Regions from separate parts of the Bacillus sp. NPDC093026 genome, predicted to be linked through region 1. Evidence: riboswitches for the same ligand, from Rfam matches in the RefSeq annotation. Region 1 holds a riboswitch; the other holds the start of a gene.

The links. A riboswitch is a leader RNA that binds a small molecule or an ion and turns the genes downstream of it on or off. The one in region 1 is predicted to bind S-adenosylmethionine.
Region 2: another riboswitch for S-adenosylmethionine. It lies ahead of metK (methionine adenosyltransferase); the one in region 1 lies ahead of ACIQCE_RS03440 (methionine biosynthesis PLP-dependent protein).

The regions. Positions count from the first base shown of each region.
Region 1 is NZ_JBIVPN010000001.1:676,000-683,518, forward strand. It holds tRNA gene ACIQCE_RS03430 (tRNA-Val) at 37-109, opposite strand; gene metC (cystathionine beta-lyase) at 244-1,419, opposite strand; gene ACIQCE_RS03440 (methionine biosynthesis PLP-dependent protein) at 1,416-2,534, opposite strand; SAM riboswitch class I at 2,614-2,735, opposite strand; gene ACIQCE_RS03445 (esterase family protein) at 2,954-3,694, shown strand; gene ACIQCE_RS03450 (YjcG family protein) at 3,747-4,262, shown strand; gene ACIQCE_RS03455 (GNAT family N-acetyltransferase) at 4,269-4,706, shown strand; gene ACIQCE_RS03460 (hypothetical protein) at 4,792-5,049, opposite strand; gene ACIQCE_RS03465 (ATP-dependent helicase) at 5,178-7,481, shown strand; gene spoVIF (sporulation-specific transcription regulator SpoVIF) at 7,498-7,519, opposite strand, start outside.
Region 2 is NZ_JBIVPN010000004.1:189,568-197,086, reverse strand. It holds gene ACIQCE_RS11750 (glycosyltransferase family 2 protein) at 1-251, shown strand, start outside; gene ACIQCE_RS11745 (phytoene desaturase family protein) at 248-1,729, shown strand; gene ACIQCE_RS11740 (alpha/beta hydrolase family protein) at 1,756-2,550, shown strand; gene ACIQCE_RS11735 (DUF2584 domain-containing protein) at 2,590-2,832, shown strand; gene pckA (phosphoenolpyruvate carboxykinase (ATP)) at 2,865-4,451, opposite strand; SAM riboswitch class I at 4,665-4,799, shown strand; gene metK (methionine adenosyltransferase) at 4,992-6,194, shown strand; gene asnB (asparagine synthase (glutamine-hydrolyzing)) at 6,342-7,519, shown strand, end outside.

The DNA of each region.
Region 1 (7,519 bases):
TAGAAACGTTGATATAACGCCTCTAACCGCCATGGATGATTCCGACTGGGCTCGAACCAGCGACCTCTACCCTGTCAAGGTAGCGCTCTCCCAGCTGAGCTACGGAATCAGGTTATGAATCTGTTCTGGGGTTTCTGTTACTGACAGTCTCTATTATATAATTAAATCGAATGAGCGTCAATGGTTTTATTCAAATCAGCCTAATAAGCCGGCTTTGGGCCGGCTACTTTGTTTCTTTACAAATTATTGATTCACAAGGGCTGAATTTAGTTGATCGAGCGCCTGTTTAAAGTCGCGTTTTAAATCCTCACTGTTTTCGACACCGACACTTAGGCGAAGTAAGCCATCGGTAATCCCTCTCTTTTCTCTTTCTTCTTTTGGCATTGCCGCGTGCGACATTTTTGCTGGATAAGAGAGAATTGATTCGACAGCGCCTAGGCTGACAGCGAAAACAGGTAATGAGACATTGTCGACCAGTTCTTTTACTGCTGCTTGGTTTTCTAGTTCAAATGAGAGAACGGCTCCAGCTCCGCTTGCTTGCTTACGCTGAATATGTGCACCTGGGTGGTCATCTAATCCTGGATAGTATACTTTTTTCACAGCAGGATGACCTTTTAGAAATGTGGCAAGTTCTAAAGCTGTTTGGCTTGCTTTTTCTAATCTGACTTGAAGTGTTTTTAATCCTCTTAGAACAAGCCAGCAATCCTGAACACCAAGGACTGCACCGAAAGAATTTTGGAGCTGATATAGCTCCTCTCCTAGTTTCTCGTCTTTGACAACGGCAAGTCCGGATAGCACATCGCTATGTCCGCTTAAAAATTTCGTTGCACTATGGAGTACCACATCCACGCCAAGGTCCAAGGGACGCTGAAGAGCCGGAGTTAAGAAGGTATTATCTAAAAATGTCAAACAGTCATGTTCCTTCGCAAGCTGAACGACACCTTTGATATCCGTAATGCCAAGGGTTGGATTTGAAGGTGTTTCTATATAAATGACCTTTGTATTGGATTGAATGCCTTGTTTGACTTCATTCAAATCCGTCATATCCACAAAGGTATGTTCAATGCCAAAACGTGAAAGGACTTGCGTAATCATGCGGAATGTTCCGCCATACACATCTTTTGTGACCAACACATGATCACCTTTTGACAGAAGGAGAAAGGCTGTTGAAATCGCGGCCATTCCTGAGGAAAAAGCCAAACCTTTTGCTCCCCCTTCTAATTGAGCAATTGTATCCTCTAGCGCTTGGCGTGTTGGTGTACCTGATCTGGAATAGTCATATTGACCAAACTCATCAAAGGTACTTTGATGAAAAGTTGAAGCATGCTGAATCGGTACACTGACTGCACCTGTTGAACCGTCTGTTTTAAAAGCATTGTGAACAAGTCTTGTTTCTAGCGTCCAATCATGGTTGGTCATTTGACGTGTACCTCCTCTTTTACTTTAGATAGCGCCTGCTTGAGATCTGCTTTTAAGTCATCAACATGTTCAATGCCAACAGAGAATCGGAGCAACTTGTTACATACACCGTTTGCAATGCGAATCTCTTCTGGAATGTCCATGTGGGTTTGCGTGGCAGGATACGTAATAAAGCTTTCGATACCGCCAAGACTTTCAGCAAAACAGATCGTTTGTAGCTGCTTTAAAAATGGATTGACCCACTCTTCTTTTGCTATACGGAATGAAAGCATTCCACCTTTTCCTGGATAAAGAACATCTTGAATTTCAGGCTGCTTCTTTAAAAAGTCTGCTAACTCCTTTGCATTTGCCTCGTGCTGGCGTATTCTGAGGGCCAACGTTTTCATGCCTCTCATTAAAAGCCACGAGTCAAACGGGGATAAAACCGCTCCGATGGCATTTTGATGCTGGAACATGTCTTCAGATAACTGCTCTCCTTTTGTCACAACAAGACCTGCGAGGACATCATTGTGTCCGCCTAAATATTTGGTTGCGCTATGGATGACAATATCTGCTCCGAGCGTAATCGGCTTTTGTAAGACTGGCGTATAAAATGTATTATCGACAATGACCAAAGCGCCATTTTCTTTTGCAATATTGGCTACCTTTTGAATATCAGCTTCCTGCATGAGTGGATTTGTCGGCGTTTCAATAAAGACCGCTTTTGTTTTTGTCGTGAATTTGGAGCGTAAACAGTCTTCATCTGAAAAATCATCGTAAAGAAAATTTAAACCGTACTTTTTCCATTCATTTTCAAACAAACGGTATGTACCGCCATATAAGTCCGAGGAGACGATTAATTCATCTCCGCTTTCAAATAGAGCCATAATCGTTTGAATGGCAGCCATTCCCGAGCTGAAGGCAAAACCGGCCGTACCCTCTTCGAGTGAAGCAATCGCATCTTCTACTAGCTGCCTTGTTGGGTTTTTTGTTCGAATATAGTCAAAACCTGTTGATTCACCAATGCCTCTATGTCTGTATGCCGTTGAAAGATAAATGGGAGGGCTCACAGTTCCAGTTGTTTCTTCACTACGGTTTCCAATTTGCGCTAATTTCGTTTCCACATGTTCTGTCATTTGACACCATCCTAAGTAAAAAATCTGATTTCAAAACAGAAAACCCCTTCTTCATAAGAAGAAGGGGTTTAATCGCTTCCTCTTATCTTCCAAGCAAAAAAACTGCTTGCTGGATTTAGCACCTTGGTAATCACTTTCATGTGATGCATACCGGTTGCTGAGGTTTCAAAGGGCCAGTCCCTCCACCTCTCACGATAAGAATGTGTTGTTTGTCTGTTCTAATTCTTAATACTGTAACGCATTAAATGTCATTTTTCAAGTGCCATCTAACGATTAATTAAATTTTCTGTATTTTATAACAGGAGGATTTTCAACTGATTTGATTGCATGTTTGGATATAGGAACAATGCTGTTTTTCGTGTTACAATGAATGGAAACGTTTCACATGTGATGAATTTGGTTAGCTGGAGGAATAGATTATGGTGAAGAAAATAGGAATGATTCAAGAGGAAACCTTACAGTCAACAGAACTTGGTGAGGAAATGACTGTTTTGATCTATTTACCAGTCAATTACTCACCCCTTTATACATATCATGTCATCATTGCACAGGATGGTCATGATTATTTCCGCTTAGGTAAAATAGGCAGACAATCGGAAGAATTGATGCAAAACAAGGAAATGGAACGTTCCATTATCATTGGCATCCCTTATCGAAATGTCACTGAAAGACGAAATATGTATCATCCAGACGGCACAAAGTTTGACGCTTACAAACGCTTTTTAGCAAATGAGCTTGTTCCTTACATTGATGACCGTTACCCAACCTATCAAATTGGGTCAGGGCGAACGTTGATTGGTGATTCACTAGGCGCCACTATTTCACTAATGACTGCTATTGACTATCCTTCTTTATTCGGAGGTTTAATCTTGCAGTCTCCTTACGTGGATGATTCGGTCTTAAAAGCAGTCAAAGGCTCAACATCACTTTCTCATTACGCCATTATCCATCAAATTGGTTTAGAAGAGAAAGCTGTTAAAACAACCGACGGTCAAGTGCTTGACTTTATCAAACCTAACCAAGACTTAAAGGCCCTGCTAGAACAATCTGGTGCAGATTACTTATTTGAAACATTTGAAGGCGATCATAAATGGACGTTTTGGCAGCCGCTCATTGCTCCTTCATTAAAAAGAATGCTGCCATATTCGTTAATCAACTGAATTTTGTTATAATAAACAATAGCAAATACTTTCTTAATCAGGAGGGAAAACGATGAAATACGGAGTTGTTTTATTTCCATCAAAAAAATTGCAAGATATAGCGAACTCATACCGGAAACGTTATGACCCGAATTATGCACTCATACCGCCTCATTTGACACTGAGAACACCGTTTGAATTAACAGATTTAGAAGCGGATGAAGTGGTATCGACGCTACGTGAGTATGCAAAGCATGCTTCTCCAATCACCTTGCGTATTAAAAAATTTAGTTCATTCGCTCCTGTCAACAACGTCATTTATATGAAAGTAGAACCGAACGAAGAATTAACGGCTTTGAATGAGAAGCTCTATAAAGACCCAATTAGCGGAACGCCTGAATATGCTTTTGTGCCGCATATAACAGTTGCTCAAAAATTATCAGATGACGAGCATTCAGATGTACTTGGCACATTAAAGCTAAGCCGTATTGATCATGAAGAAACGGTGGATCGCTTCCATCTACTATATCAATTAGAAAACGGGTCTTGGACCGTCTATGAAACATTTATTTTAGGAGAAGAGGGTTAAAGACTTTTGAAAACTGTTGTCGTCCAAACACAAACACAACGAGAAGATGCCTATTTCGTAAGAAAAGAAGTGTTTGTCAAAGAACAAGGAGTTCCATTAGATATTGAAATCGATGAACTAGAAGAAGAAGCCATACACTTTGTCATTTATCATGATGACAATAAACCGCAAGCTGCTGCTAGACTACGCATCATTGAAGGATCAAAGGCAAAACTTGAACGGATTTGTGTGTTAAAAGAAGCTCGCTCTCTTGGACTTGGCCGCAAGCTGTTAGAGGCATTAGAGGAAGAAGCTACTGCCCGAGGTGCTCAGGAAGCTGTCATGCATGCACAAGTCCAAGCCCAGCCATTCTATGAAAAAAAGGGCTATCAAGCTGTTTCTGAACCGTTTGAAGAAGCGGGTATCATACATGTCAAGATGACAAAAACATTATCTACCTCATAAAAAACAAAAAGCCAAGGCAATCAAGATGCCTTGGCTTTTCCGTCGGGTAAAATCGTTCATAAGCCCTGAAAGAAAGCGCAATCATTTATATATAAACATTGATATGAATGCCCTTTCCTTCTTCCATAAACATATCTTTTACAAAGCGTTCCCGCTTTTTTTGCTGTACTTTTGTTTCTGCTTCTGTGACTAAGTCCTCTTTTCTCTCTAAATCTCTGTAAATCTTGTCATGAAAGGTACGCGCAACCTTTGTCACTTTCGCATAATCTTCTTTATCCTGAGGAGCAGGACGATTGATATATTGAACATACAGATCCGGCTGAATCGGTGCTATATATCCCATCAAGAACGCCTCCTTTGCTTCTCTTCTATTTTTTTATTCCCTCATTATGACTGTTTGAAACACGATTCATTTGTTATGATTAGATTTGTTTCTTTTTAAGATTTTCATACATATTGGAGGACTAGCTTTTGAAATGCGCAAGACGACATGATCAAACAATCTCATTACATACATATTCGAGAGAACATTATCAATTCCTCCATGACGAGGGAAAAAAAGGGCACTTATTTTGTATATATTGCGGAAATCCCGTCATTTTCAGATTAAATATACACGAAGAGCCTGCGTTTATTCATAAACAAATCTCTCAGCAAGAGGTGTGTGAAAAAGCGGCTGAACAAGAAGAGACCGAAGCAACATCAAAAGACACTTCTTCTTATAAGGAACTTGGCGGTTTCCGTTTTCCAACTGGCAAGCAAATCACCTCACAGCAAAAGGAGTCTGTAAAATGGCAGAAGCCAAGAACCATTGAACTTGGTGAAGCCTTTCAAAAAGAAAATGAAAAAACACATACCATTGACCTCTTTCCTCATATCACCTTTAGCGCGCCGCAACTCCAAGCTGTCACCCATACAGACGGTCCGATGCTCGTGCTCGCTGGTGCCGGCAGTGGCAAAACAAGGGTTCTGACTGCAAGAGCAGCATACCTGATTTCACAACAAGAAATACCTGCACACCATATTTTACTGGTGACGTTCACAACAAAAGCAAGTAATGAGATGAAAGAAAGACTGCGTACACAATATCATCTTCATCCATCACAAGCAAATCAAGTCGTCACTGGCACTTTTCATAGTCTCTTTTATAAAATGCTGCTGCATGATAATCCTAGCAAATGGAACGGCCAGCACTTGATCAAGTTTGACTGGCAAAAGGAACCGTACATTCGGAAAGCAATAATGAAGGAAGGACTTGATGAGAAGGACTATCCCACAGATCATATTCTGCAATCTATCGGCTTTTGGAAAAATGCCTATTTACCCGATGAACTTCCTGACCTTAAGGACGAAAAAGAAAAACAAATATGGTCCATCTATCAATCTTATGAAAAACAGAAACGAGACAATCAGCAATTTGATTTCGACGACATGGCCATTGCGTGCTTACAGATGCTTTCCGAAAAACCAGATCTTTTAAAACGCTATCAGGAAAGATTCAAGTATATTTTAGTGGATGAATTTCAGGATATTAATCCTGTCCAATACAAGTTAATACAGCTTTTAGCTGGAGATTCAGAACAACTTTATTGTGTAGGAGATGATGATCAAGCGATTTATGCCTTTAGGGGAAGCAATCCTGCTTTTATTCTTCATTTTAAGAAAGATTATCCTTCAGCCAATATCGTTCATTTACATGCGAATTATCGCTCTCATCATACCATTGTCGCAAGTGCAGATGCCATTATTAAGAAAAACCAGCATCGCTATGCCAAGACCTTAAAAGCAGTTCGTTCTGAAAAAACACCTCCCATCCTCTTTTATCCATATGACGAGGAAGAGGAGGCCACCATGATAGTTTCAGATATTCAGGAAAAAATCACAAACGGTGCAAGACCGAATGACTTCTGTGTATTATTTCGAACCAATACGGGAGGACGAGCCATTTATGAACGGCTCCATCAATCAGCCATTCCGTATCAGACCGATAATGGCGTCAAAGCCTTTTACAGTAGGCGAATTGTTCGGATGCTGCTCGCTTTTCTTTCTTTAAGTCAAGATGCAGATGATATCGCTGCGATAAAACTGCTGCTTCCTATCTTCTTTTTAAAGCAACAGACGCTTAACACACTCAAGGCGCTGACCATCACAGAAGACTGTTCAATGGTAGAAGCACTTGGAAAACTAACTGACATCCAGCCTTTCCAGCGTAAAAAGTTGCAATCCATCGTTCTTCTTTTCCAAACCTTACGGACATTAAAGCCGTCCGATGCTGTGACCTTGATCGAGCAAAAAATGGGGCTTGGTGATTATTTAAAAAAGCGAGCGAACGATACAAGTGTTCTTGAAAAAGGAGCAGATGATGTGCGCGATGTAAAAACAGCAGCGAAACGTTTTGAAACGATTGAAGCCTTTCTATCACATGCCGAACATATGAAGTCAAAAGAAAAGGAAAAAACAGACGAATCAGGTGTTCAGCTCATGACGATACACCGTGCAAAAGGACTTGAATTCCAAACAGTGTACATCACTTGTACCGTCGACGGAGCGCTGCCTCACGATTTTGCACTAGATGAACTGAGAAATGGTCATGAAGAAGCCATTGAAGAAGAGCGCCGTTTATTATACGTCGCTATGACAAGAGCACAGCAATCCCTTTATCTGTCCGTTCCTTCATTTAGAAGAGGAAAAACAGCCCATCGTTCTCGCTTTTTATATCCTCTTCTTAAAAAAAACAGTGAAATGTTCATTCAAAAACAACAGGCCCCCCTTTGATTGGAGAGCCTGTTGTTTATTTTTTGTTGTTCATCATT
Region 2 (7,519 bases), on a different contig from region 1:
ATTTGGCTCCAGTCATTTGTCTGCTGATCGCACTGGTCCAAGTGGATTTTACGAACATCTGTTTAGCCATTCTTTGCTACGGACTAGGTGTATCAATAAAAGCTACGATTGATATAGAGAATGGCAGGACGTCCGCTATGGCTTTTTTATTACCACTTAGCATTCTGACATTGATCGCCATTGGCATTGCCTCTATAAAGATCGGGCTGAAAAAAGAAGGATATGTATGGAAGGGAAGAAGATATGAATGAAAAAAGTCATCATCATTGGTGGAGGTCTAGGCGGATTATCGGCTGCAATTCGCCTGCAGTCAAGTGGGTTTCAAGTCACCATTCTTGAAAAAGAAGCAGCTCTTGGCGGGAAGTTACAGCGCCACAAAGGAGAAGGATACTCTTTTGATTTGGGGCCAAGTACCATCACGATGAAGGCGTATTTTGAAGAGGTATTCACAGCCTGTCATAGACGAATGGAAGATTATGTGACATTTTATCCCATTTACCCGCTTGCAAAAAACTTTTTTTCAGATGGTCATACTGTCGAGCTTACGCCGCATATAGAGCAGATGGAAACACAAATTGCCCAATTTAGTCCAGAGGATGCAAAGCAATATCGCGCATTTTTACGTGAATCAAAGAGGTTGTTTCAATTAGCAGAGGATCAGTTTTTAAATCGTTTGTTATTGACATGGAAGGATAAGACGGATATGAAGTTGATGAAAGCATTTCTTGCTGTTAAACCTTTTACATCCGTTCAGCGGCTGCTGCGTCAATATTTTCGTCATCCCCATACACTGGCTATGTTTGGGCGTTATGCAACATATATTGGTTCATCACCATATGAAGCACCAGCGATTTTTAATATGATGGCGTATTTAGAAGGGGAAAAGGGCATTTATGGGGTGAAGGGCGGTACATATCGATTAGTTGAAGCTTTTGAAACATTGGCGAAGGAATTAGGTGTACAGATTCATGTAAACGAGCAAGTGAAAACAATTCATGTAACAGATCGGCGTATCCAGGGAGTTGAGACGGGGCAAAAAATGTATGAAGCAGATCAAGTCATTGCGGGAGCAGATGCGCTCACCGTATACCGGCAGCTAATCGCTGAAAAAGATCGTCCGAGTTATCTTAATCAAAAACTGTCGAAAATAGAGCCATCTTTATCTGGCTTTGTCCTCTTACTTGGTGTGCCTAGAGTATATGAACAGCTTTCTCATCATAATGTGTTCTTCCCTGAGAATTATGAGCAGGAATTCAAGGATATCTTCCAGCGAAAGCAATTGCCGAGTGATCCGACGCTTTACATTTGCTATTCAGGCCATTCTGAACCGGATTTGAGCGGGGGAACAGATAGAAGTAACTTTTTTGTATTGGCAAATGCGCCTTATGTGACAAAAGAGCAAGATTGGGACATGCTAAAGGAGACATATCGTCAGCATATCAAAACAAAATTAAAGGAAAAAGGTTTTTTTGATATTGAAGAGCTTGTAGAGTATGAGGCTGTTCAAACGCCGCTTGACTTGCAGCAGAAAACCGGCGCTTATCAAGGAGCCATTTACGGCATGTCCTCAAATTCTTTTAAGCAAGCGTTCTTTCGAATCAATAATAAATCAAAGGATATTGAAGGGCTTTGGTTTGTAGGAGGGACAAGTCATCCTGGAGGCGGGACCCCGATTGTTACAAAATCAGGACAGCTAGTCGCAGAAGCGATTACGAGACAATACGAGTAACGAAGAATGAAAAGGAGAGACAACGAGTGATTGTGGCAAAAAGAAGGTTTCCTTCACCCCATCCGAATATTCACTTATACTCAGTGACGTATAAGGCAGATGGACTCCGGATAAAAGGGCTACTCGCAGAACCAACAGAAGATGGCACTTATGATGGCTTTCTCTATTTAAGAGGCGGCATTAAAAATGTCGGGATGGTCAGGCCAGGGAGAATCGTGCAATTTGCAGCGCAAGGCTTTGTTGTGTTTGCTCCTTTTTATCGCGGAAATCAGGGGGGCGAAGGCAACGAAGATTTTGCAGGAGAGGACAGGCAAGATGCTTTTGCTGCATTTCAGCTTTTGAAGCATCATCCTAAGGTGAAAAAAGACCGTATCCATATTTTTGGCTTTTCTCGTGGCGGTATGATGGGGATTTGGACGGCTGTTGAAATGAAGGAGAAGGCCGCATCCTTTGTTTCATGGGGAGGCGTGAGTGATATGAAGCTCACTTATGAAGAACGTGTTGATATGAGAAGAATGATGAAGCGTGTGATTGGCGGTCCGCCTCATAAAGTACCAGAGGAATACGAGGTGAGAACCCCCCTGAATGTCGTGGATCAAATCGAAGCACCTGTTTTAATTATTCATGGAGAACAGGATCAGAATGTTTCGATTGAGCATGCGTATTTATTGGAGGAAGCATTACGTAAGCATGGAAAGTCTGTGGAGACATGGTATTTCCATGGATACAATCATTATTTCCCCCCGCAACATAATCGAGAGATTGTCAGACGGCTGTCAACATGGATGCACAGCCGAAAAAGCGGAAATATGGTAAAATAAATGCTAGAAAGAAATATAGAAAGTAGGGGGATTTTCGTTATGGGAATGCCTATTGAATTTAATACAATGATTGTCACAAAAGGAAAAGAGACAAGAATTGAAGAGAATGTGTTTGAGCTCATGAAGGAAGGGTACCGCATTTATCCGTTAAACATTCCGCTTGAGGTGCGGAAAACGAAAGCCGGAGAAAAAACAGGAACAGCTCATGTTGAAAAACTAGAACTGACAGATAATGTAACAAAGGTGACTTACCGCCTTATTTCATTACATTCAACGAATTAAAAAAGCTGAGGATTCCCTCAGCTTTCGTCTGTTTAAACGAGTGGTCCGCCTTTTGCTTCAATATCACTTGTTGCATGGCTGAATTTTTTGAAGTTCTTTTTAAATTCATTGGCAAGGAAACGTGCTTTTTCTTGATATGCTTCAGGGTCTGCCCATGTTTTGGCTGGTTGAAGTACTTCATCTGGCACGCCAGGAATATGAAGCGGAATGTGCAATCCAAAAATGTCATCAGTGACCATTTCTGCATGGTCAAGGTCGCCTTCAATGGCTGCTTGAACCATCGCTCTTGTGTGTGCAAGGTTCATTCGTTTGCCCGACCCATAGCCGCCACCAGTCCAACCTGTATTCACAAGGAATACTTTTGCACCATGCTCATCAATTTTTTTGCCGAGCATTTCTGCATATACGTGAGCTGGAAGTGGTAAAAATGGTGAACCGAAGCAAGTTGAGAACGTTGTTTCTGGTGAAGTCACACCACGTTCCGTTCCTGCTAGTTTACTAGTATAACCGCTTAAGAAATGATACATTGCTTGTTCTTTTGTTAGCCGGCTGATTGGAGGCAAGACGCCAAATGCATCAGCCGTTAAAAAGACAATAGCGGATGGATGACCTGCGATACTTGGTTTGACGATATTATCAATCATTTCGATTGGATAAGCAGCACGTGTATTTTCAGTAAAGAACGTGTTATCATAATCAGCTTCGCGCGTTTCTTCATCGAGCACAACATTTTCAAGGACTGAACCGAAGCGGATTGCCTTGTGAATTTGTGGTTCTTTTTCTTCACTTAAGTTCACACATTTTGCATAACACCCGCCTTCGATATTAAAGACACCTGTTCCAGACCAGCCATGCTCATCGTCACCGATCAACTTGCGGCTTGCACTTGCGGAAAGGGTGGTTTTCCCAGTACCAGAAAGACCAAAGAATAATGCAACATCACCTTCTTGACCAACGTTTGCTGAGCAGTGCATGGAAAGAATATCTTGTTCAGGAAGCAGATAGTTCATCACAGAGAAAATCGATTTCTTCATTTCACCCGCATATTCAGTTCCACCAATTAGAATCGTCCGTTTTTCAAAAGAGACGATAATAAAGGTTTCAGAGTTTGTTCCATCTCTTTCAGGGTCTGCTTTAAAGTGAGGTGCAGATAAGATGGTAAAAGGCTTCTCATTTGATGATGGTGTAGAACCGTCCGGTCTGATAAAAAGTTGTTTTGCAAATAGGTTATGCCATGCAAATTCGTTTACAACTGTAATCGGCATGCGGTATCGTTTGTCAGCGCCGGCAAACCCTTCAAATACAAATAGTTCATCACGTTCTCTTAAGTATGACACAACCTTTGTATATAAACGATCAAATGCGTCCTTGGAGATAGGCTGGTTCACATGACCCCAATCGATTTTATGCTCAGAGCTTTCTTCTTTTACGATAAATTTATCTTTAGGAGAACGTCCAGTATACGCACCTGTTGTGGCTCGGACAGCTCCTGTTGATGTTAAAACGCCTTCATTGCGTGCCAAAATCTTTTCAACAAGCTTCGGAACAGATAAATTTTGATGCGTATTTTCTAATGAGAGCAATGACTGCAAATCTTCTTTTAAATCCACTGAGTTCATAAAAAACCCTTCCTTTACCGTTGAATTTGTTTGTTTTGATTAGTATAACACATTGATAATAATAGTCTATACTATTTAGATATTTTTGTGTGTGTTTTTTCATTTCTGCCATGAAAATATGCTTTTTGGTCAAGCTAATAAAGAGGAGAGATAATTCTTTAGAAGCATTGACAGCATAGAAGGGTTAAGATAAGATATTTTATTGAACGGATACTCTTATCCCGAGTTGGTGGAGGGACAGGCCCGATGAAGCCCAGCAACCGGTTTCTTATAACAAAGGCATGAACATGCTGAGAAACCAAGGTGCTAACCTGATGCAAGGTACAAGAACACCTTGAGCGATAAGAGTGAAAGGCATGCAGATATCAGACCCTTTCCTCGCATTGAAGGAAATGGTTTTTTTATTTTTGGGATATCATATGTACAAATTGCCAATAACATCTCTAATATAAACGTTTTTCTATAAGAGGGAACGAGTTCCGTATCATATGAAGGCCCCATCTTGGGAGGATGTGGTCTTGTACAGGAGGAATTGCCATTATGAGTCAAAATCGTCGTTTATTTACTTCAGAATCAGTAACAGAAGGACATCCAGATAAAATCTGTGATCAAATTTCAGACAGCATTTTAGATGAAATTTTAAAGAAAGATCCAAATGCACGTGTTGCTTGTGAAACTTCTGTCACAACCGGTCTCGTATTAGTAAGCGGTGAGATTACAACATCTACCTATGTTGATATTCCAAAGACAGTACGTGACACCATTAAGGAAATTGGCTACACACGTGCGAAATATGGTTTTGATGCGGAAACATGTGCGGTTCTTACATCAATTGATGAACAGTCAGCTGACATTGCACAAGGCGTAGACAAAGCGCTTGAAGCACGTGAAGGAACAATGACTGAAGAAGAAATTGATGCGATCGGTGCAGGTGACCAAGGGCTAATGTTTGGTTTTGCAAACAATGAAACAGAAGAGCTGATGCCGCTACCAATTTCACTAGCACATAAATTATCTCGCCGCTTAACTGAAGTGCGCAAGGATGGAACGCTTTCATACCTTCGTCCTGACGGAAAAACACAAGTAACAGTTGAATATGATGAACAAAACAAACCAGCTCGCATTGACACAGTCGTCATCTCTACACAGCATGCACCAGAAGTGACGCTTGAACAAATTCAAAGCGACTTGAAAGAGCATGTCATCCGCCCTGTGGTTCCAAGTGAATTGATGGATGAAAATACGAAATACTTTATTAATCCAACAGGTCGTTTCGTTATCGGCGGACCTCAAGGTGATGCTGGTTTAACTGGACGGAAAATCATCGTGGATACGTATGGCGGTTACGCTCGTCATGGCGGCGGCGCTTTCTCAGGTAAAGATGCAACGAAGGTTGACCGTTCTGCAGCATACGCTGCTCGTTATGTAGCGAAAAACATTGTAGCAGCTGGACTTGCAGAATCTTGTGAAGTGCAACTTGCCTATGCCATTGGTGTAGCTCAGCCTGTGTCCATTTCTATTGATACGTTCGGAACAGGAAAAGCTTCTGAAGAGAAGTTAATTGAAGTGGTTCGTGCAAACTTTGATCTGCGTCCGGCTGGCATTATCAAAATGCTTGATCTGCGCCGTCCTATTTATAAACAAACGGCTGCATACGGACATTTTGGCCGACACGATTTAGATCTACCATGGGAAAAAACAGATAAGGCCGACACGCTTCGCAAGGAAGCATTAGGACTATAACAACATATTAAACCGCTTATTTTAAGCGGTTTTCCTTTTGGTGAAAAAAATTCAACAAAAAGTTTGAAAATGTGAAACGAAATGAGTCAAAAGACTGTCTAATTATAGGTCTACTATTAAGAAATAACATAATGTGGAGGCAATAATATGTGTGGGTTTGTTGGTGTATTGAATCACCGTCCATTGTCCGAAACGACAGAACAGGAAGAGTTAATTCAACAAATGAATCGCCTCATCGTTCATCGTGGTCCGGATGATGAGGGATACTATCATGATGAGCATGTAGGATTTGGATTTAGACGTTTAAGTATTATAGATGTGGAACATGGAAAGCAGCCGCTTTCTTATGAAGATGAGAAGTATTGGATTATTTTTAACGGAGAGATTTACAATTATGTGGAGTTAAAGGAAGAGCTTGTGAAAATGGGCTATACATTCAGTACAGATTCTGATACTGAAGTGCTTCTTGCTACATATCGTCATTATAAAGAAGAAGCGGCTTCTAAGCTTCGTGGAATGTTTGCGTTTCTCATTTGGGATAAAGAAGCGCAGCTACTATATGGCGCAAGAGATCCTTTTGGAATTAAACCACTTTATTTTACACAAATGGATGATCGAGTGTACTTTGCTTCTGAACGCAAAAGCCTTATGGCTGTAAATGAGAACATTTTATTTGATGAGACAGCCTTGCAGCAATATATGTCTTTCCAATTTGTTCCTGAGCCAAATACACTTGATCAAAAAGTGCAAAAAGTAGAGCCGGGTCATCAGTTTACATTGCGTCCTGGTCAAGAAATTCAATTTAAAACATACTGGAAAGTCCAATTCAAGCCTGAACAAACACAAGAGCAAAAATTAATAGAAGAAGTAAGAGATGCCATCTATGATTCTGTGAAAGTGCATATGAGAAGTGATGTACCTGTTGGTTCATTCCTATCAGGCGGTATCGATTCTTCTTTCATTGTGTCTGTTGCAAAGGAATTTCACCCTGAGCTGAAAACGTTCTCTGTTGGCTTCCAGCAAGATGGTTTCAGTGAGGTTGATGTGGCAAAGGAAACAGCCGATAAGCTCGGTTTGCAAAATTTTAGTGCAGTCATTTCCCCAGAGGAATATATGAACGAGCTTCCAAAGATTGTTTGGCACTTGGATGATCCTTTAGCTGATCCAGCGGCGATTCCGCTTTATTTCGTTGCAAAAGAAGCGAAAAAACAAGTGACAGTTGTTCTATCTGGTGAGGGAGCAGACGAGCTATTCGGTGGATACAATATTTACCGCGAGCCGCTTTCCTTAAAACCATTTGAATCTGTTCCATCTATGCTGAAAAA